DNA from 4 places in the Glutamicibacter sp. BW80 genome. Region 4 is predicted to be linked to each of the others. Evidence: riboswitches for the same ligand, from Rfam matches in the RefSeq annotation. Region 4 holds a riboswitch; each other region holds the start of a gene.
The links. Region 4 has a riboswitch for thiamine pyrophosphate ahead of CIK76_RS02905 (ECF transporter S component). Riboswitches for the same ligand answer to the same signal wherever they lie in the genome.
Positions count from the first base shown of each region.

Region 1: it holds a riboswitch for thiamine pyrophosphate, as region 4 does, so the genes downstream of both, thiC (phosphomethylpyrimidine synthase ThiC) here and CIK76_RS02905 (ECF transporter S component) in region 4, are expected to answer to the same signal.
Region 2: it holds a riboswitch for thiamine pyrophosphate, as region 4 does, so the genes downstream of both, thiO (glycine oxidase ThiO) here and CIK76_RS02905 (ECF transporter S component) in region 4, are expected to answer to the same signal.
Region 3: it holds a riboswitch for thiamine pyrophosphate, as region 4 does, so the genes downstream of both, thiM (hydroxyethylthiazole kinase) here and CIK76_RS02905 (ECF transporter S component) in region 4, are expected to answer to the same signal.

Region 1 covers NZ_NRGV01000001.1:19,578-25,115, forward strand. Annotated here, with positions in the region: gene CIK76_RS00100 (MFS transporter) at 1-997, shown strand, start outside; TPP riboswitch at 1,192-1,299, shown strand; gene thiC (phosphomethylpyrimidine synthase ThiC) at 1,297-3,039, shown strand; gene CIK76_RS00110 (SulP family inorganic anion transporter) at 4,076-5,538, shown strand, end outside.
Region 2 covers NZ_NRGV01000026.1:1,558-7,095, reverse strand. Annotated here, with positions in the region: gene CIK76_RS06185 (ThiF family adenylyltransferase) at 1-959, opposite strand, end outside; gene CIK76_RS06180 (thiazole synthase) at 959-1,762, opposite strand; gene thiS (sulfur carrier protein ThiS) at 1,765-2,010, opposite strand; gene thiO (glycine oxidase ThiO) at 2,023-3,141, opposite strand; TPP riboswitch at 3,137-3,242, opposite strand; gene CIK76_RS06165 (GNAT family N-acetyltransferase) at 3,322-4,290, shown strand; gene CIK76_RS06160 (IS110 family transposase) at 4,659-5,538, shown strand, end outside.
Region 3 covers NZ_NRGV01000001.1:250,259-255,796, forward strand. Annotated here, with positions in the region: gene thiD (bifunctional hydroxymethylpyrimidine kinase/phosphomethylpyrimidine kinase) at 1-666, opposite strand, end outside; gene thiE (thiamine phosphate synthase) at 663-1,304, opposite strand; gene thiM (hydroxyethylthiazole kinase) at 1,297-2,091, opposite strand; TPP riboswitch at 2,081-2,175, opposite strand; gene CIK76_RS01150 (GntR family transcriptional regulator) at 2,210-2,578, opposite strand; gene CIK76_RS01155 (hypothetical protein) at 2,575-4,104, opposite strand; gene CIK76_RS01160 (aldehyde dehydrogenase family protein) at 4,192-5,538, shown strand, end outside.
Region 4 covers NZ_NRGV01000015.1:99,061-104,598, reverse strand. Annotated here, with positions in the region: gene CIK76_RS02910 (ATP-binding cassette domain-containing protein) at 1-1,099, opposite strand, end outside; gene CIK76_RS02905 (ECF transporter S component) at 1,092-1,709, opposite strand; TPP riboswitch at 1,781-1,899, opposite strand; gene CIK76_RS02900 (DUF4235 domain-containing protein) at 1,974-2,225, shown strand; gene mnhG (monovalent cation/H(+) antiporter subunit G) at 2,289-2,702, opposite strand; gene CIK76_RS02890 (monovalent cation/H+ antiporter complex subunit F) at 2,702-2,968, opposite strand; gene CIK76_RS02885 (Na+/H+ antiporter subunit E) at 2,965-3,597, opposite strand; gene CIK76_RS02880 (Na+/H+ antiporter subunit D) at 3,610-5,214, opposite strand; gene CIK76_RS02875 (Na(+)/H(+) antiporter subunit C) at 5,217-5,538, opposite strand, start outside.

The sequences.
Region 1 (5,538 bases), on a different contig from region 4:
AATTGGCATGCCGATCTCAGCCGCCGTCATTGATTTCGCCAACTGGCGCGCCCTGTTCTACGGCAGCGCGGTAGTCACGCTGCTGGTAGTCATCGCCATCTGGAAACTCATCCCTGCCCTGCCAGCAGGAGCCGCCGGACAGCGCTTCGACTGGCTGGGAGCCATTGGGCTGGGCATTGGCCTGATCTCGCTCATGCTTGCCGTCTCCAAGGGCTCCTCTTGGGGCTGGGCGGCACCGCTGACGCTGGGCCTGTTCGGAATCGCCGCCCTCACGCTGCTGCTCTGGGGCATTTGGGAAACACGGACCAAGGATCCACTCGTTGACCTGCGCACCGCTGTTATTCCGCGCGTGCTGCTGACAAATATCGCCTCAATCTTCGTCGGCTTCGGAATGTACGCCAGCATGCTGGTCATGCCACAGATCCTGCAATTGCCGTCGCAGACCGGCTATGGCTTGGGCCAGTCGATTCTCGCAGCCGGCCTCTGGATGGCTCCAGGCGGCCTGATGATGCTGGTGCTCTCCCCTGTCGGCGGGCGGCTTTCCGACGCACGAGGCCCGAAGTTCACGCTGGTACTTGGCGTTTCGGTCATCGCCGTCGGCTACGGACTGACCCTGCTGGGCATGAGTAGCGCGTGGAGCCTGATGCTCACCAGCCTCGTCATCAACGGTGGCGTGGCACTGGCCTACGGCGCCATGCCGGCGATCATCATGGGCGCAGTCCCCCGCAGCGAAACGGCTGCGGCCAATGGCTTTAACACGCTGATGCGTTCACTGGGTACCACCACAGGCGCCGCGGTCATCGGCCTGGTACTGGCCCAGATGACCACCGATTTCGGCGGAGCTTCACTACCGTCAGAATCCGGATTCCGCATGGCGCTGATACTTGGAGCTGGCATTTCCGTGGTCGCGGCCATCTTGGCGGCCTGCATTCCTAACGCCGGGAAGAAGCCCGCGATCGAAGTCGACGCATCGCAGGAACTCAGCCTGAACAAGTAGTCGCCCCGACTCTTCGGAATTGCCGAGTTTATGCTCAGCTTTGACATAGAAACCCCGGGTAATGTCGTAGACACCTCCTTGAAGGTGCGAGTGATGATCGTAAGGCTCCCGTTGGATATTGCCCAACGGGAGCCTTTCACTTTAAAGTTTCTCGTCTTCCTTGCAAGACCACGTTGCCAGTCGTGATACCTTGTTTGAGACCACACGGGTGCCCTCGCAGGGGCTGAGATCGGGCTAGCGCCGTCCGCGACCGTTGAACCTGTCCGGGTAATGCCGGCGAAGGAAGTGAGTTTCCCACAGTGGAACAATTTGAACAGCACCCTGCCCACACCCTTGCCTACCGTGAGTCTGCGGGAATTTCGGTTCCCGTCACGCAGATCCAGCTGGCAGATGCCCCCAACGGCGAGCCGAACGAACCGCTGCAGGTGTACCGCACCAGCGGCCCGGGAAGCGACCCGACCACCGGGCTGAAACCATTTCGAGAGTCGTGGATTCGTGAGCGTGGAGATGTCGAAAACTATGCAGGGCGCGAACGCAACCTGCACGACGACGGCAGATCCGCGGTCCGCCGCGGCACGGCGAGCGCCGAATGGGCCGGGCGCTCGGCACCACCGTTGCGTTCGGCCCCCGGGACGCGGGTCACCCAGATGCATTACGCACGGCAGGGGGTCATCACCCCGGAAATGCGCTATGTGGCCCTGCGCGAAGAATGCGACGTCGAGCTGGTGCGCAGCGAGCTAGCGGCCGGCCGGGCAATCCTTCCGCTGAATATCAACCATCCGGAATCCGAACCGATGATCATCGGCAAGGCCTTCTTGGTAAAAATCAACGCGAACATCGGCAACTCGGCGGTGACCAGCTCGATCGCCGAGGAAGTCTCCAAACTCCAGTGGGCCACCAAATGGGGTGCCGACACGGTGATGGACCTTTCCACCGGCGACGATATCCACACCACCCGTGAATGGATCATCCGCAACTCGCCGGTCCCCATCGGCACCGTCCCGATCTACCAAGCACTAGAGAAGGTCAACGGCGAAGCGAACGAACTGACCTGGGAGATCTTCCGCGACACGGTCATCGAACAGTGCGAGCAGGGCGTGGACTACATGACCATTCATGCAGGTGTGCTGCTGCGCTACATCCCGCTGACCGCCAACCGGGTCACCGGAATGGTCTCCCGCGGCGGGTCGATTATGGCCGGCTGGTGCCTTGCGCATCATCAGGAGAATTTCCTTTACACCCACTTCGACGAACTCTGCGAGATTTTCTCCCGCTACGATGTCGCATTCTCCCTGGGCGACGGGCTGCGTCCAGGCTCCATCGCGGACGCGAATGATGCGGCCCAGTTCGCCGAGCTGGATACCTTGGCGGAGTTGACCAAGCGTGCCTGGAAATATGATGTTCAGGTGATGGTCGAAGGCCCCGGGCATATCCCTTTCCATCTGGTGCGCGAGAATGTGGAACGCCAGCAGGAGCTTTGCGACGGGGCGCCGTTCTACACGCTCGGCCCGCTGGTCACCGATATCGCTCCGGGATATGACCACATCACCAGCGCAATCGGCGCGACCGAAATCGCCCGCTATGGCACCGCGATGCTCTGCTACGTCACGCCCAAAGAGCACCTGGGCCTGCCCAACCGGGATGATGTGAAGACCGGGGTGATCACCTATAAGATTGCGGCGCACGCGGCGGATCTCGCCAAGGGCCACCCGGGCGCCACGGCGCGGGATGATGCGCTGAGCAAGGCGCGCTTCGAATTCCGCTGGAATGACCAGTTCTCCCTTTCACTGGACCCCGTCACCGCTCAGGAATACCACGACGAGACGTTGCCGGCGGAACCAGCGAAGACCGCGCACTTCTGCTCAATGTGTGGCCCGAAATTCTGCTCCATGCGGATCTCCCAAGACATTCGGGATGAATACGGATCCGCCGAGGCACAGGCTGCATTGGCCGGGATGGCCGAGAAGAGCCGGCAGTTCCTTGAAAGCGGTGGCAAGGTATATGTCGGAGAAGAGATACCCGTTGGACCCGGCACGCTCTAGAACCGGGAAACCCGAAGCGCAGCCAAAGTGCCTGCACAGAAAGCGCGCTTAAAGTTATAAGTACCTCATTGAAGGTGCGAGTGATGATCGTAAAGCTCCCGATGGATTGTATCCATCGGGAGCTTTTCACTTTTAACCGTTCAACTCACCGGACGGCCCGAGCCCGACGGTTCAGACGAAGGCCCGAAATTTGTCGACGGAATGATCGGCAAACCTTTCCGCCGTTTCGGCATCAGCTACCGAGCGGTACTACGGGACCTTCCAACTCAAGATTCCGTGTTTGCCGGAGATCGCCAATACCCAACATCCAGCTCATTCACCTGATACCTCTTCTTCTGCCACCAGACGGATCCGTAATTCTTGCGGATCCGGTGCCGGGATAAATCGCGTGCCACCTACCCGTTGCTTGAATACGGAGCCCACCCAAAGCTCCAGCATAGAGTCCTGTCTTAGAGTGGAGTTACCTCATTGAAGGTGCGAGTGATGATCGGGAGCATCCCGCCGGGCAACCGGCGGGATGCTCTTGTTAATCGACAAGATAATCCTCGTCAGCGGGCCGATCTTGGATTGTCGGGTTATCTCGCGGAATTACTCAGCCCCAGCACAGAGTCGACTCTTAGGCTGGAGTTACCTCATTGAAGGTGCGAGTGATGATCGTTAGAATTCCCGCCGGCTTAGCCGGCGGGAATTCTTGGTTAAGCCGGGCGCCCTCGAGCGGCGAGAGGTTCCGTGAGAAAACGGTGGTGGCAGTTGGGCGCCGTCCATGGCCGTCACGCCCACACCACAGGGCGCACCGGCTTCCCGGGTTGAAAACCCCACACCGATCGCCAACAGAACTTAAAACGTCATCCACAGAGCCAGCGTAGTTCGGGGTATCCTCCGAGACCCCAATCGAAAATAGTGTTTGGACTGCTCGGCTAAGACATGTAGTACGCATCATGCACTCGGCGCTCGCTGAGGCTTCGGTAAATGAGATAATTCTGTCAGGTCCCCTCCGCATTTTCGATTCGGGGATGTCTAACTGAATGGAGCCCCTATGGCGATCGTGGCCACCGACCTGACTCCGCTAGAACGCCAGTCCGTATGGCGCACGCTGAAGTCCCCGAGACTTCTGAAAACCGAGCTTCTGGCCGGGTTAGTAGTCTCCCTAGCATTGATCCCGGAGGTTATCGCCTTCTCGATCATTGCCGGTGTGGACCCCAGAATCGGCATCTTCGCCTCGTTCACGATGTCGATCGTGATCGCTTTTACCGGAGGCCGTCCTGCGATGATTTCCGCGGCTGCCGGCGCGGTGGCCCTAGTGGTCGCTCCCCTGGTGCGCAGCCATGGGGTGGACTATCTCTTTGCCGCGGTCATTCTCGCCGGAATCTTTCAAGTCGTCCTCGCCCTGCTAGGTGTGGCGAAGCTGATGCGGTTCATCCCCAGACAGGTAATGCTCGGCTTCGTCAATGCTTTGGCCATTCTGATTTTTCTCTCACAGATGCCCGAGCTGACGGCTGTACCGTGGGTCGTTTACCCGCTGGTGCTGCTCGGGCTCGGCATAGTCTATTTCTTCCCCAAGATCACCAAGGCGGTTCCCGCCCCGCTGGTCGCAATCGTGGTGCTGACCCTGATCACCGTGTTCGCCAAGGTCGCCGTGCCTACGGTGGGAGATAAGGGAGAGCTGCCCGATTCGCTGCCCTTCTTCATCATCCCGCAGGTTCCCTACACCGTGGAGACCTTGAAGGTGATCGCGCCCTATGCGTTGGCAGTCGCATTCGTTGGCCTACTGGAATCGCTGCTGACGGCCAAACTCGTAGATGACATCACCGACACCCCGTCGAGCAAGACCCGGGAATCCTGGGGTCAGGGGACCGCCAATATCGTGACCGGATTCTTTGGTGGAATCTGCGGCTGCGCCATGATCGGCCAAACCATGATCGGGGTGAAGGCCTCCGGCGGGCGTACCCGCATCTCCACCATGTTTGCCGGCGTGTTCATGCTCTTGCTTGCGGTACTCTTCGGCGACATCGTGGCGCAGATTCCGATGGCGGCGCTTGTCGCGATCATGATTTTCGTGTCGTTCACGACGTTCAATTGGCACAGCATCCGTCCGAGCACGCTGAAGATGATGCCCAAGAGCGAAACCGCGGTCATGGTTGTCACAGTGGTCTTCACCGTGGCCACCAACAACCTGGCCATCGGTGTGGGCCTGGGCGTGCTCACCGCAGTGGTGCTCTTCGCCAACCGGGTAGCGCATTTCGTGACGGTCAAACGCAGTGTCACCGGGGTGGAGGACGGCCAAGCGGCCATCTACACCGTCGACGGCGAATTGTTCTTCGCTTCCTCCAACGACCTATACACCCAGTTCGACTACGCCGGTGATCCGCAACGAATCATCATCGACATGTCCGCCTCCCATCTGTGGGACGCCTCCACGATCGCAGCGCTGGATTCGGTGACGGATAAATACGAGAAGTACGGTAAGCAGGTTCAGGTACTGGGCCTCAACGAGGCAAG
Region 2 (5,538 bases), on a different contig from region 4:
CGCCAGCCTTCGTTGGCAAGTCTTTCCAGCGGGAAGTGGACACTGCCGGGAATGACCGCAAGCTCGCGTTCCCACCCCTGGCGAACATCTACCACCAGGACTTCCCGGGCGGCCCGAAGCAGTTCAAATTCACTTGCGTTCAGCTCCTGGGCGGAGCCTGCAACCGCACAGGACGCCACGGTATATTCACCGAGCCCGGTGACCGGAGCACGCTCCGGATCTCGTGCAAACGTCAAGATGCGAACGCTTGCCTCCAACGCGTCGTAGAGCCAGAGCTTTCCGCTCAAAGGTTCTCCGACGCCGGTGATCAGCTTCAGCGCCTCGGTGGCCATCAGCGAACCGATGACTCCGCAAAGGGCCCCGAAGACTCCTCCCTCGGCACAGGAAGGGACCGAATCCGCTTCCGGGAGGTCGGGAAAAATATCCCTGAGCATTGGGCCCACTCGGGGGTCGAACACCGAGACCTGACCGGAGAATTGGAAGATGGTGCCCCAGACCAGCGGCGTCTGGGTCAACTCCGCGGCATCGTTTGACAGGTACCGGGTGGCGAAATTGTCGCTGCCGTCAATCACCACATCGTGTTCGGCAAAAAGTTCCAACGCGTTGCCAGGATCCAGTCGCTGTGCGTAGAGCCGCACAGAAACTTCGCTGTTCAGTTCTTCCGCCAGGCGCCGCACCGATTCAACCTTAAGCTGGCCCTGGTCCGTTTCACGGTGCACGGTCTGGCGTTGCAGATTCGAGAGTTCGACGGTGTCCGGATCGATCACGCTCAGCTCTCCGACGCCGGCCGCGATCAGGTAGCTGGCGATAGGGCTGCCCAATCCCCCAGCGCCCACGATCAGTACCTTCGCGTTCGCGATACGCTCTTGGCCTTCCACACCCACCCCGGGCAGGGACAGATGGCGGGTGTACCGGGCGAGTTGTGCACGGCTGCGCGGCGGCATCGGCTTGGTAGACATCAGAATTCTCCAACGAGTCTTTGCATCATTCCCGCTGTCGGAGATGAGGCCAGCGCGAGATCGCGTTGCGGAATACGCCCGGCAAGGAACGCCGCGCGCCCGGCCCGGACCGCGTCGCGCATCGCGGCGGCCATCAAGGGCGCGTTTTGCGCTCGGGTCACCGCACTGGCGAGCAGCACCGCATCGCAGCCGAGCTCCATCGCCTTGGCCGCATCCGAGGCGGTCCCCACCCCGGCGTCCAGGATCACCGGAATCCCGGCGCGTGCGGTAATCGTTGAGATGTTGTGCGGATTCAGGATCCCCATTCCGGAGCCGATCGGGGATCCGGCCGGCATGACCGCTGCCACGCCGAGCTGTTCGAGCCGCATGGCCAGGGCCGGATCATCGTTGGTGTAGGCGAACACCTTAAAACCGTCGGCGACGAGTTCTTCGGCCGCGGCGAACAATTCGATGGGATCCGGCAGCAGCGTATGCTCATCGGCGATCACCTCGAGCTTGATCCAGTCGGTTTCCAACGCTTCGCGCGCCAGCTGGGCGGTGAGCACCGCATCTCGCGCGGTGAAGCATCCGGCGGTATTGGGCAGCGGGCGCACCCCGTTGCGCGCCAGAAGCTCGTACACCGATCCGGAACCGGCCGCGGCGAAATGGCGAATGGCGACGGTGGTCAGCGCGGTGCCCGAAACATGCAGGGCCTGCTCGAGGGTATGCATCGAGGTCGCCCCGCCGGTGCCGAGAATCAGCCGGGAGTCGAAGCGTTCCCCGGCGACCTCGAAGCCATCGGTGTCAAGAGTTAGCTCTTCCATCTTCAGCCTCCCTGAGCCGCGGTGACGAGTTCAACCCGGTGGCCGGGCTTCAGCTCGAAGTCATTCCAGCCACTGCGCGGGACAACTGCCGAGTCCACCGCCACCGCAACGCCTAAACGCGACCCGTCGCTGGCCCGTCCGTCCGTTCCGATGCTCTTTCCCAAGTGCGCCGCGAGCAGCTCGCGCACGGTGCTTCCCGCCGGCACGGTGGCCGCCTCGGTGTTGAGGATAAATTCGATCTGTTGCATCTTCTCTGGCTCCTAAAATGGTGTGCTGTTGGCGAGTTGCGCGCCAAACCTATCGAGTGAAACGCTGGTCAGCTGTTGTGCATCTGCCGGGTTCCCGAGCAGCAGCTCGGTCCCCAGCCGTGCGCCGAGCGGGGTAAGCAGCACCCCGTGGCGCGAATAACCGGTGGAAACCACCAGTCCCTCATCTACGCGTCCGAGCAGCGGCCGATCATCGGGTGTCGCCGGTCTGGCCCGCACGATCGCCTCGTTCAAGGTGGTGTCGACGATGCCCGGCACGAGCCTGCGCGCATTGTCCAGCAGGGCGTGCATTTCTCCCACGTTCACCTGCTCTTGGCCGTCCTCGCGGCTCGACGCGCCCAGCACGAGGCTTCCATCGGTGCGTGGCACCAGGTAGACCGGCTGCCGATGCACGATTCCGCGCACGGTGTGCTTGATCAGCGGCGCGCCCACCGGTCCTTGGAGCCTGAGGATGTCTCCGTAGACCGGGCGCAATGGCAGAGCCGGCGCACCTGCTAGCGCGCCCAACCCGTTGGCAAGCAGTACCTGATCGCCATGGATTTCTTGGCCAGTTGAGGTAAGCACTCCACTGGTCCGTGATCCCTGGCGCAGCAGCCGCACCGCCGTTTCGCGCACGATCGACCGGTCAAGCTCATCGATCAGGATGCGCAGCAGGGACCGCGGGTCCAGTTGCTGGTCTTCGGCGCAGCGGATGGCGCCGGCGATGCCGGTGGCAAGCGCCGGCTCGAGTTTGCGTGCCGCGCTGCCCAGCAGCCGCTCGGCGCTGAATCCCAGCGAGGCTTGCAGCTTCATGAGCGCAAGCAGTGCGTCCATATCCGCGGTTTCGGCGGCGACGACCAGCGTGGAGTTTTCTACGTACGCTGGTCTGCTGCCGGTGGTTTGTTCCACGCGGTCAATGAATGCGGGGTATTCCTTGGCCGAAGTGGCCATCAGGCGGTGAAGTGCGCCCTGTCCCCAGGTGGTTTCGGCGGTCGGTGCGAGCATTCCCGCCGCGGCGTGGCTGGCTCCTAGCCCAGGCGCCGGATCCACTAGCGTGATTTCGGCGCCGCGGGCGCGCAGTTCGAATGCCGTGGCAAGCCCGATGATTCCGGCGCCGACAATGACTATATGCACGAAGGCATTTCCTTCCTACGGCGGCATGACCCGCATCAGGTGTAGCGGTCGGCACATGGCCCTCTCAGCCCAATCGCTGTTGGGCTCCCGCGGAGTACTTGGATTATAAGCATGCCTCAGCTCACTTTGGCGAACTTCATGACTTCAACCTGTGCTTCTGCCTGTGTTTTACTCGTTGGCATGAGCGAATTCAGTGGTCCGGAGGATTTGTCTACCGATCATCGGCTGGCACAGGTTGTCATCGATGGCGAACGGCAACTGCTCTTGCCTGCCGTCCGCCGGGATCGGCAGGCATTATTGCGGCTGCTCCACGCAGATTTCGAAGAGGTTGGTGCCTCGGGCAGGTGCTATTCTCGCGCGCAGATTATCGAGCAGCTGTGCAATGAACCAGTCGTTGAATCGACTAGGGACGAAGTGCATGATCCGCGCGTGCGCAGGCTCAGCGATTCGCTGCTGATGCTGCGGTGGCGAACCAAGCCGGAGAACCTGAGCCAACGCACCTCGCTCTGGGTTCATTCGGCCCAAGGTTGGCAATTGCTCTTTCATCAAGGCACCGGTCAATCTGCGTCGTCCCAGATCAGCGGCCGGCGGCTCGGCGCCGCTGGGCAAACGACGGCATCTTTGCGTCCGCTTCGCCTAGCGGATGCACCGCAAGTCCTCGCGGCCTTCCTTTCGAGCCCGGATATGGCCCGGCAAGGCGAGGTGAGTACGCTTGCCGAGGCCGAAGCCTATGTCCGCATGTTGCTCGAATTCCCGGCCCGGCAGGTTCCGTTGGCCGTCGTCGAGAATTCTGCGCTCGTTGGCCTGGTGTGCGGGATCATCGATGAGGCGAACCTGAGCGCCTGGGTCTGGTATTGGCTGCACGCGGAGCATCGGGGCCGCGGGTTGAGCAGCCGGGCGTTGGCCGCCCTCTCGGCGGAGTTATTCTCCAGCTACCGCTTGCAGCGACTGGAGTTGGGTTTGCGCGTGAACAATCCGGCGTCGAGGATAGTCGCCGAGCGTTGCGGGTTCATTCTCGAAGGACGCGAGCGCGGCAAGTTCCTGATCGATGGCCAGCGGATCGATGTGTTGAATTATGCGCGGTTGCCCACCGATCCCATCCCGCCGATCAGTCCGCTGGAGTTTCGCGCGGAGGCGGCGGGAGGCTGATTTTCTTCGGGGCCGCAGCGGAACGGAATCGAGTAGGTGGGGGTGTCTAGCCCCCACCTCTCACACCACTGTGAGTCTTGTAGTGGCTGGTCTGGGATCAGCTGGCAAGGTAGGAACCAGGCCTCTCACTGCCGGGAACATGACTCATCACACTACTGACCCGTATGGTGTCATTGTCCGGAATTGTCTGCTCTCGGTGGTGGGCGGCCGGCACCTACCCGGCCCACCCCGGTAGCCTGATCAGAAGATTGTCCACCCAACAGGGCGTGACCCATCACAGTGTTGCTCCGACGGTGACCTCTCCCCGGACCGGTACCGGCCGTACGGCCGAAACCCTTGTCCGTGAAAAGAAGAGAGCACCGAGCCGCATGACTATCCTCCCCCAGAGCATCGCCAAAACATACTCCTACATCATCGGCGTGGACACCCACGCGAAAAAGCATGTCTACGCCATCATCACCAACAGTGGTGAACACCTCGAAACCCGCGATTTCCCCACCACCAGCGCCAGCATCAAACGAGCCATCGCCTGGGTCGACAGACGCACCGGTGGAGATGCCAACACCCTATGGGTGATCGAAGGAACAGCCTCCTACGGAGCGATCCTCACCGGCGCCGTCTCCGACGCCGGTTACACGGTCGCCGAAGCCCCCGGCGGCTACGCAAAAGCCGGACGCGGCGTGGGCAAAACTGATCCACTAGACGCCCAGAGAATGGCCGCAGCAGCGCTACCAGTGGACTGCGAAAAGTTACGTATTCCACGGCAGAACGACGGGGCCCGCGCCGCATTACGCGTACTGGTCACAGCCCGTGACATGCTGGCCGTAGAACGCACGAAATACGTCAACGCACTCACCGCGCTTCTGCGTGTGACCCTGCTGGGTATCGATGCCCGCAAACCCTTGAGCAACGCTCAGATCCTCGAGGTGGCGGGCTGGCGCACCCGGGATGAAACCATCGAATTACGGGTTGCCCGCGCCGAGGCGGTACGCCTGGCCCGACGCATCGGTGAACTAGACACGGACATCAAGGAGAACTCCTCGGAAATGTCTGAATTGGTCAAGCTCAGCGAAGGCAAGGAACTGCTTAACGTCACAGGTATTGGGCCGGTGGTCGCGGCGGTCTGCGTAGCGGCCTGGTCGCATCCCGGCCGAGTGCGTTCGGAGGCCGCGTTCGCCTCCTTGGCGGGAGTGAATCCTATCCCTGCGTCTTCGGGGAATACGGTGCGCCACCGGCTCAATCGGAGAG
Region 3 (5,538 bases), on a different contig from region 4:
GCCGCGGGCATAGTGCGTGGCCAGCGCGCTGGATAGCGTGCAACCGGTGCCGTGGGTGTTGCCGGTGGCGTGGCGTGGGCCGTCATAGCAGGCGATCACCCCGGCCGGACCCACCAGCGCGTCGGGGCAGCTTTCGGTGGGCAGGTGGCCGCCCTTGGCGATCACCAGCACCTCGTATTTGGCCGCCAGGCGCTGGGCCTGCTCCAGCAGTTCCTCCCAGCCGCGCACCGGCGGCTCCCCGAGCAGCGCCGCAAGCTCTGCGGTATTCGGGGTGAGCACCTCCGCCCGGGAAAGCAGCGCGTCCAACGCCGAGCCATCGGCCAGCAGCCGGTCCCCGCTGGTCGAGATCATCACCGGGTCCAGCACCACCGGGGCGTGCACCGTTTCCAGCCATCGGGACACCGCGGCGATGATCTGCGGATCGGCCAGCATGCCGATCTTGATCGCGTCGATGCGCACATCTGCGGACACCGATTCCAGCTGCTTGGCCACGAATTCCGCGTCGACGGCCTGCACCGCATCCACCCCTAGGGTGTTCTGCGCGGTGAGCGCGGTGATCACGGCCATGCCGTAGCCGCCGTTGGCGCCGATGGCCTTCAGATCCGCCTGGATGCCCGCGCCTCCCGAGGGGTCGGAGCCGGCAATGGAAAGAATGTTGAGGCTCATTTGGCACCTTCCCAGCGGTCCAGCAGTTCGGCGCTGGCCGCCTGCGGATCCTCGGCGGCGCAGATCGCGCGGACCACCGCCATGCCGGCGGCCCCGCCGTCGCGCAGCGCCGCGGCATCCGCGGCGGTCAGCGAGCCGATGGCCACGGCGGGCAGCTCGGTGAGCCGCTTGGCCCGCAGGAATCCATCGATGCCCAGCGGGGTGGGATGGTCCTTCTTCGTGGGCGTCGCGCGGATCGCCCCGACCCCCAGGTAATCGAGGTATTTCGCGTCGGCGTTGGCCCCGGTCAGCTGTTCATCGGTGGAAGCGCTGAGCCCGATAATCCCCTCGCCGATGATTTCGCGGGCGTAGCGCACCGCAATATCCTTCTGCCCGATGTGGATGCCGGTGACCGCGGCACCCGCTGCCCGTGCCGCGAGGAATACGTCGATGCGGTCGTTGACCAGCAGTTCGGCCTTGCCGGCGGTGAGTTCTGCCGCCGCGCAGGTAAGTTCGAAGAATTCGCGGGCGGTCTCGTTCTTGGCCCGCAGCTGCACCCATTGCACACCCGCGGCCACCGCACCTTCGATGACTTCCAAGGTGCTGCGCGGCTGGCAGCTTTCGGTGTTGGCTACCAGGTAGATTCCCAGATCACGCATTATTTGCCTCCTCAAGGCGCAGGTTGTGCAATTCCTCGGGGTCCAGCAGCGAGAGTTCGTCGAGGAAGGCCGCGGCGAAACTTCCCGGACCGCGGCCGATGGCCAGGGCCTTTTCGGCGGCCAGTCCGTACAGGCCGTGGGCTGCGATCGCCGCGTCGAACGGGTCTTCGCTCACCGCGAGCATTCCGGCGCAGATTGCACCCAGGGCGCAGCCGCCGCCGGTAATCCCGGTCAAGCCGATCCCGTTGCTGTGCACCAGCGTGGTGCGTTTGGCATCGATGATCGCATCGGCCGCCCCGGAGATCGCGACCACCGAACCATATTCGGCGGCCAACTGGCGTCCGGCCTCGATGGCCGCGTGCACGGTGTCCTGCGCGTCCACTCCGCGCCCGGTCGAGCTCCGCCCGGCCAGCGCCAGAATTTCCGAGGCATTGCCGCGGATCAGGGTGGGGCGCTGGGTCACGATTTTTCGCGCGAAGTCAGTGCGCACCGGCAATGCGCCCACGGCCACCGGGTCCAGCACCCAGGGGGTGCCGGCCTGGTTCGCACCGTGAACCGCTTCGTCCATGGCGCGCAGCTGTTCGGTGCTCGGGGTGCCCAGGTTCACCAGGACCGCGGAGGCCACCGCGGCAAATGGCCCGGCTTCGCCGGGCAGGTCGGTCATGGCCGGAGCCGCCCCGGAGGCCAGCAGCGCATTCGCGGTGAAGTTGGTGACCACGGTATTGGTCAGGCAAAACACCAAAGGGGATTGTTGCCGGTAATTCCGGGCAACGGAAGTCAGGGTCATGCGACATCCCTCCGCTAGTTTGAACTAGTTCAGGTTCGACGGGTCTCATCTCAGTCGGTGAATCCGACACCCCGTGTCACTGGCTAGAGCGTACTCACCAAAGCCGCGGAAGAACAAATTATTGCCGCGCCCGGCGTTGCACCAGCGCCCTGACGGTGGCCTCGTCGATTCCCTGAGCTCGGGCCAGCTCCCACACCCGATCCACCGCTTGAACCAGATCACCGGAGGATTTCTCCATATCGGCTCCGGCGTTCACCACCGTTCCGGCACGCCGCCGGGAGGAAACCAGGCCGGTGGCTTCGAGTTCCTTGTAAGCGCGGGCCACCGTCCCGGAAGCGACCCCCAAATCGGTGGCCAGTGCCCGCACCGTAGGGAGCTTGCTTCCCGCCGGCAGCTCGCCCAAGGAAATCAGCGAAGAGATTTGCGTGCGGATCTGTTCATAGGGCGGAACCGCCGCGTCCAGGTCCACGAAAATATGTTGGCTCATACGCGCTGCGGCACCCTAGTTTCTGGGCGGGCCAAAATGATCACTGCCGGGCAGCAGAAGACGATGATCCCCACGGCCGAAACGTAGGGACCTGCCTCGTAACCCCAGGCCAGCATGGCGACGGCCGCCGCGGTGACTACACGGAGGGCGCGTAGTTCGTGAACCTGGCGATACCAAATTTCTTGCTCCACGGTGACATCCCAAGGCAAGGCCGCACGCCGAACCCACCAGATGTGGCAGGCGGTAGCGGCAAGCAACGCGAGGAGCGCACCCAGCGCAAAGACCGGTTTGACCGGAACTAGACCCCAAAAATATTCGAATGGTGGATTGATCAGCAGGTATGTGGCGCCGATGAGCAAGAGTCCGGCGAGCACATAGACATAGCGCGGCAGGTCTGCGCTGTGCCGAGCCAGTGAATGGGTTCCCCTGGACTTCAGGTGCAGGTAGCCCAGGAACCCGGCATTGAGCACCAAGAACAAGAGGGCTACCACCAGGAGCGACACAATTGCCTGCGGGGCATTCTCACCGGGGCGCGCATTGTCCGCGTACTCGGTCTGCACAAGCGAGGAGGAGCAGGCCAGTGCGATGAGTGTGAGCGCGGTGGTGAGGAATCCAATGGCAAACAAATTTTCGCGCATCCGCAAAAAGGAGGAGGCAGGCTTTGGGCTAGTGGTTCTGGCAAAATTTTCCGGTGGCTTCCACAATGCCATGGCGATGAAGGTGATGAGCATGGCCACGTTAGCGGTGTTTTGCCAGGGTTGATACATGGTGCGATCCAGCGACATAAGCCACGAGGCCTTGTAATGCAGCGACGAGGCTCCAACGGAGGCAAAGGCCAGGATCGAGGTGCGCAGCAGCCGGTTGAGCCAGACTTCGCGCAATACCTGGTTATCGTGGGGGCTGAGCGAACCAAGCGGTTTGCGCAGCAAAATGAAGAGCATCGCGATGAGTAGGGCCAGCGCCAGGGAGGCCAGGTTGATGGCAAACAGGGCCAGCATCTGGTCCGCCGCACGCAGTCCGTCGGTCGCGGACTGCGAAACCCAGGTGCTTCCGTAGGCGTCCGAGGAGGCAACCTCATATTGCGGGGGGACCCCGGTGACGTCGCGGATCATCCACAGGGTAAGACCGGCGCCGAGGAGTACCAGCGCGGCGACGGCACTCAAGGCCTTAGGCAACGGCGTCATCATCGAGCGAGGTTCCAGGGAGGCCGCGCGCACATTCGCCACCGACGCCGGCCAGGAGTAGAGGCCGATCAGATAGATCGACAGCAGCCAGAGTGCCGGACCGGTGGCGGCGAGCAGATCGCTGGCCCACAGGGATTCGCCGGCGCCGGCATGGGCCGCTTGCTGGTTGCTCACCCCGCCGGAACTGCTTACGAAGAAGGCAATCAGCGCGCACCAGAAGGAGTGGGATCTCGCCCGCAGCAGTGCGGGCCTGTTGTCTTGACGGGCAACCGTGCGCAGCCACGCGTAGATCAGGGCTGCGCCGATCGCCATGCTGAACGCGGCGGTGGAGAGTTGATCCATAATTACCTCCGTAAGTTGAAAAACTAATGTATCAAACACCTGATACAAATGGAATATCCCGGGGAATCAATGAAGTAGCATCGAGCCATGGGTCTCTTTACCTCAAATCCGCTTCCAGATCCCGTCGGCGACGCCGCACCGCCGGTAGACGAGCATCCCTCGCGCATCACCGAGGTCCTCGGGCACCTGCGCCGATCCGCCGACACCCGCATCACGCACCCGCGGCGCTTTCGCGCCCAGCAGCTGCGTGCCCTGGAAAAGATGCTGGCCGAACGCACGGGAGAATTCCTCGACGCGCTCGCCGAGGACCTTGGCAAGAGCGCCACCGAGGCGAAGTTCAGCGAAATCGACGTGGTCCGTTCCGAAATCGACCACGCCCAACGGCATCTCTCGGAGTGGATGGATTCAACCGCCGTCAAGGTTCCCTTCGCGCTGCAGCCGGCCATGGCCAAGGTCGAACCCCGGCCGCTGGGGGTCGTGCTGATCATCGGGCCGTGGAACTATCCCTTGCAGTTGATGCTGGCTCCACTGGTCGCCGCGATCGCCGCCGGAAACGCCGCGGTGCTCAAGCCTTCGGAGCTCGCACCGGCCACCTCGGGGGTGCTGGCGAAACTGCTCCCGATGTACCTGGACGCCCGGGTCTACGCGGTTATCGAGGGCGGAGTGGACACCGCCACCGAGCTGCTCGCCGCACGCTGGGACCACATCTTCTTCACCGGTGGACAGCAGGTCGCGCGGGTGGTCGCCGAAGCGGCCGCCAAGCAGCTGACACCCACCACCCTCGAGCTCGGCGGCAAGAGCCCCGCGGTGGTAGACAACCAGTCATTGCCCACCGCCAAGCGCCTGGCCTATGCGAAATTCATGAATACCGGACAGACCTGCGTGGCCCCGGACTATGTGCTCTCCATCGGGGACACCGACGCATTGATCGCCCGGCTCGGCCAGGCGATTGCCGGCTTCTACGGCAAAGACCCGATCAACCACCCGGATTACGGCCGAATCGTCAGCCGGAAGCATTTCGACCGACTGGTGGGCATGCTCGATTCGGGTGAGGTGGTCCACGGCGGCGACTACGACGCGGACACCTTGCGCATCGCCCCGACCATCATGCGCCAGGTCGACCTCGACTCGAAGCTGATGCAGGAAGAGATCTTCGGTCCGATCCTTCCGGTCGTCGAGGTGGCCTCCTTCGACGAGGCGCTTGAATTCATCGCCGCACGCCCCTCCCCGCTGGCCGCGTACCTGATGAGCGAGTCCCCGCGGCTGCAGTCGATCTTCTCCGATCGAGTGCGCGCCGGAGCGATTGTGCACAATGCGCCACTGGCCCAAATGGTCATCCCGTCCCTGCCATTTGGCGGGGTGGGGGCCAGTGGAATGGGCTCGTACCACGGCAAGTATGGCTTCGACCGGCTTTCGCAGATCCGCTCAGAACTC
Region 4 (5,538 bases):
CGATCCGTGCAACCAATGCCCCTGCCCGCCAGCTGAAGGGCTGCGGACTCAGCCCATCGGCCAGGTTGCTGCTTGCTTCGACACTGCCCGTAGCCGGCTCAAGCAATCCGCCTAAGGTCAGCGCCAAGGTGGATTTCCCTGCACCATTTTCCCCGCGAATCACCAACGCTTGGCCGGCGCGCAGCCGCAAGTTGATTTCGGCTGTGGGCACCGCTTGTGCATGGCGCGCCGCGCGCAGTTTCACCGCCGCGAGCAGTTCCTCGCCCTCGCGTGAGTGGAGAGGTTCGGTGTGTGGAACGTAGCCGGGAATCCAGATACCCGCCATGGCTAATTCACGGCGAATCTTTTCATTCTCAAAGAGCGCCCGCGGCTCGAGGTCGTGGGCGATCCCGCCGCCAGGGGCAAGGACGAGTACGCGGTCAACGTGCTCTGCCCAGGCTTGCAAGCGATGTTCCACCACAAGCAGTGTCGCACCGGTGTCATTGGCGGCGGCAAGCACCGCATCACGCAGCGGCTCGATCCCCGAAGGGTCGATATTTGCGGTTGGTTCGTCCAGAAGCATCAGACCGGGGCCCATGGCAAGAATCCCGGCCAAGGCCAGCCGCTGCTTCTGGCCGCCGGAGAGTTCCTGGGTGCGGTGCGACAAGTCCAGATTCCCAAGTCCTACCGCGCGAAGCACCTCGGGGATTCGCGACCGGATCAGTTCCGGAGCCATTCCAAGATTCTCCGCGCCGAAGGCGACATCGTCACCGACCCGGCTCTGCACGATCTGTGTTTCGGGGTCTTGCTGCATCAGCCCGACCGGGAAGCTTCGGGCGAAGGCATCTCGTCGCTGAATCTGCAGTTTGCCGGTCGCCTGCTGCCGTTCGTCGATCTCAAGAACTCCAGCCAAGGCGTGCAAGAGCGTTGATTTACCGGCGCCGGATGGGCCTAGCAGCAGGACCTTTTGCCCGGCAGGAATATGCACGTCCAGTCCGCTGAGCGCCGGCAATGGACGTTCGGCATGGTGCCAGCCAAAGTTGTCGGCCGTGATCTCAAAGCCGCCACCGCCGAGGTGCCCGGGGGTGGCTTCGGTAGTCGAAGAACTCAATTCAGGCACTGCGCAGCGAACCTTCAAGGTGTGCCGAACGGCTAGCCAATGCTCCCAGAGCACCGGTCTTCGCCAGAGCACGGGTTGCCAACCACGAGAGAAGTCCGGCAATAACTAGGCCGGAAATGCCCATGGCAACTACGTGGAACAGCTTCATCGCCTCGGTGTACTCAGCGAAGTAACCCAGCAGGTAGGCTTCGCCGATTCCGCCGAAAATTCCCGACATGAATCCCGCAAGCAGTGCCACCGGCAGGTTCCACCGGCGGTACCTCACTGCGGCAAAGACCACCTCGGCTCCGAGCCCCTGGATCAGGCCGGAGAACAGCACCGCTAATCCCCATTGGGAACCTAGCAAGGCTGAGATGACGGCGGCGAGGATCTCGCAATACAGCGCGGCACCGGGTTTCCGGATAATCAACGCACCGAGCACCGCGGGAAAAAGCCACATGCCAGATACGAAGGCGCTTGCCGGTGGGAAAGCCACGAAAGCAAGGCTGACCAATCCGTATCCGGCGTTCCAAGCCCAAAAGATAACGCCCGAGGCGACCGCGATTACCGAGGCCACAACGATGTCGACCACGCGCCAGCTGGCACGGTTAGTTGCTGGTGCAACGTTCATAAGGTTTGTCCTCCTATGTAAGGAGGGGAGATGCACGGACCGGTGGGCGTTTAATCGCGCGCCATGATCCGCATCCGAGATGCTCGACTTCCTTCGCCGGTACTAGCCGGGGCAGGTTCGAGGGTCTGCGATCTATCGCACTCTCAGCGTCTTGCACCGCGAACGGCATGACGCTCCCCTGTCGGAATGATTACTGCTCAACCACCATACCGCAGGTATGCTGGGCTACAGAACGAAACCTTACGACGCGAATGCGAGGTCCTCATGAACTCAGTGCAGAAGCTTGTTACCCTTGGAATTTCAATGGGAGCGGGAATGCTTGGAAGCCGACTGGTCGACAAGGTCTGGAAAGGCTTCACCGGAAACGACGCGCCACGTCACGGCAAGGAAGCAGCCGCGGAAGCGAGTATGCGCCAGGCTTTGGGGTTCGCCATTTTCTCCGCCGTGGTCGCATCGATTATCCAGGTGCTGGCTGATCGCGGCACCAACAAGGCCATGAAGAAGTTCAGCAAGTAACATTGCCGAATTCCTTTGGTGGGGCAGGCCATTTGGCCTGCCCCACCAAAGTTTAACCAGCAGCTAGGTGCTCTCGGGCTCGTCGTTCTGTGCAGGTTTCGCTGGCGGCACCGCTGCGGTGGTTCCGGTCGTCTGCGAATGATTGCTAATGACCTGTTTTAGTTCATCAACATGCAAGGTTTCTTTCGCCACGTGCTTCGTGCGATATCCGGCGCGGCCAATCATGTGCGCCGATACCGGGGCAGTCAGCAGCTGCAATCCCCAGGCCAAAGCAAAGACCGGGATCAGTCCCCAGCTGCGCAAGTGGATGATGAGTCCGGCGAAGAGCAGCAGGAAGCCCAATACTTGTGGTTTGGTGGCCGCGTGCATGCGTGAAAGCAGATCCGGGAAGGTAATTAAACCGATTCCGGCGATCAGCGACATCAGGGAACCAAGTACCAGCAAGAGCGCAGCGAGTGCTTCTAAGAACGTGTCCATTAGGCGTTCCTCTGATCCGATACGAACCGCGAGACGGTAACCGAGCCGATGAATCCCAAGGTGCAGGCAACCACCGTGAACAGCAGGTAATCGGTGTGCCGGTTCAGCGCCATGTCTAGGCACAGCGCACTGGAAATGATCAACAGCATGACGTCGAGAGCGAGCACCCGGTCAAGAATCGAGGGGCCCTTGAAAACCCGCCACAGGCAAGCGATAGAGGCCAGCGCCAACATCACTCCGCCAATCCATACAGCTATTTCAATCATTTCTTGGGCTTCCTGCTGGAGAAATCCGGACCGCATTCATTCTTGATCGCCTCGTATTCATCGGGGCTTCCGATGGCCATGATCAACCGGCGTTCAATGTCGTGGATATTCGCTCGCGCCTTTTCCACATCCGCATCGCTATTCACATCGAGATAGTGCAGGTACAAGGTGGAACTGCTGCGGTCCACGTCCACCACGAAGGAACCTGGGATCAGGGTCAGCACATGGCCCACGGTCATCACTACCAAGTCAGATTCGGTGCGCAGCGGCACTGCGATCACCGCGCTGCGTGCCTTCTTACGGCGTACTATCGCAACTCGCGCCACATGGCCGCTGGCGACGAATACCTGCATCAGGAACCACGCGAAGAGCTTCAGGCAATACCAAAGGTTTATTCGTCCGGGAAGCACCACCGGCGGCAGCGGGAATAGATTCACGATGACGATCGAAATAATCGCGCCAAACAATAGATTCCCGGCCGAGAAGTCCTGCCACAGTGCACCCCATACGAAGATGAGCAGCAGGAGCAACGGCCACTCCTGCTTGAAGGTGGCACGGTGACGGACACCGGAGGTATCCAGCGCATCATCGATGCGCTGGTCACGATGTTTGAGGTTCTTGTCCTTCATGCGCCTTTCCTCCTAACTCAACGGTAGTACTGCGTTGATGAATGGTTCACGTGCAATCAATTCGGCCGCCACGCGTTCACAGAAGGCGAAGATCGGCCCGGCGAAAATGGTCAGCGCGATACCTGCGGCAACGAGCGAACCGGTCGCGTAGCGCATCCCCCAAGGCAGGGACTCGGATTCCAACTCGCGGGCAAGCTTCCTGCCCAGATGCGGGGACTCGGCGCCGCCTGCCGCGGCATGTTCCAGAACCCGCGTCGATTCTGCGATCAATTGCGCGTTCGGCACCTCGGCATCCGCCGCACGGCGCCAGAACATACGCGCCCACACACGAATAATCGCAAGCAGGGTCAGCAAACTGGTCAGCAGCCCGGCGCCGATGACCACCCAAGTCAAGGCGTCTGCCTCGGACGACGCCGCATGCAACAGCCCGAACTTCCCGAGGAATCCGGAGAAGGGCGGGATGCCGCCGAGGTTGATGGCCGGAATGAAGAAGAGCACGGCAAGCATCGGAGACAGCTTGGCCAGCGAGCCGAGTTTGGTCACGTTCGCGCTGCCTGCTCGGCGTTCGATGAGCCCGGCAACCATGAATAGCGAGGTCTGCACGATGATGTGGTGGCCCACGTAGTAGATGGTGGCGGCGATGGCCAGCGGTCCGCCGACGGCAACACCGAAGATCAGGTAGCCGATGTGGCTGGTTAGCGTGAACGAAAGCATACGTTTGAGGTCCGTCTGGGCCAGCGCACCGAGAATACCGATGACCATGGTCAATGCCGCAACCACCAGCAGCGCGGCGTTAACCGTCCCGCCGGGGAACAACAGCGTTTCGGTACGGATGATCGCGTACACCCCGACCTTGGTCAGCAGCCCGGCGAATACCGCGGTGACCGGGGCCGGAGCCGTTGGATAGGAGTCCGGAAGCCAGAGTGAGAGCGGGAAAACGGCGGCCTTGATGCCGAAAGCAATAAGCAGCAGCACGTGCAGGATCAGGTGCGGGCCTTGGTCCAGTTCGGGCAGCTTCACCGCCAGGTCTGCCATGTTCACGGTACCTGTGGCGGCATAGATCATTGCGATCGCCATCAGGAAGATCACCGAGGACACCACCGAAACCACCACATAGGTGGTTCCGGCGCGGATGCGTTCGGCGGTACCGCCGAGGGTCAGCAGCACGTAGCTGGCGGTCAGCAGGATTTCGAAGCCGACATACAGGTTGAATAGATCCGCGGCGAGGAAAGCGTTGGACACGCCGGCGAGCAGAATCAGGTAGGCCGGGTGGAAGACCGATACCGGCCCCGGTTCGTCCCCATCGGCCAGGCCCTGGCTGGTCGCGTAGAACAGCACCGCGAGGGACACCACGGTCGAAATCAGCAGCATGAAGGAGCTGAAGCCGTCGACCATCAGCGCAATGCCGAACGGCGAGTCCCAGCCGCCAATATGGATGGCATAGCTTTCGCCGCCCCACACCGCTGCCACCATGCCGGCTTCGAGAACCAGCGTCAGGCAGAGGATGCCGATCGTGATCAGCCGCTGGACACGGAGGCGGCGGCGCGCCAGGAACGCTGCGCCGGCACCGAATATCGGCAGCAGAACAGCCAGCGGGGAGAGTTCGAGAAATTCCATGGTTACTCTTCCCCTTCTCTAATCGGTCGGCCTTCTTCATCGACGAATTCTGTCGTGTCCTCGGCTACCGGCGAATCTTCTTCTTCGTCATATGCGGTGGACTGCGAAACCTTAATATCCTCGGTATCGTCGGCAACCACATCGGCGCTGGTCAGCGCCCAGGAACGATAGATCATCGCGAGCAGGAACGCGGTCACCGCGAAGGTGATCACGATGGCGGTGAGGATCAAGGCCTGCGGCAACGGATCGGAGTACTCCTCCGGGGCAATGCTCGAATCGAACAGCGGCGCCACCCCGCGGCGTCCGCCGCTGGTCAGGATCAGC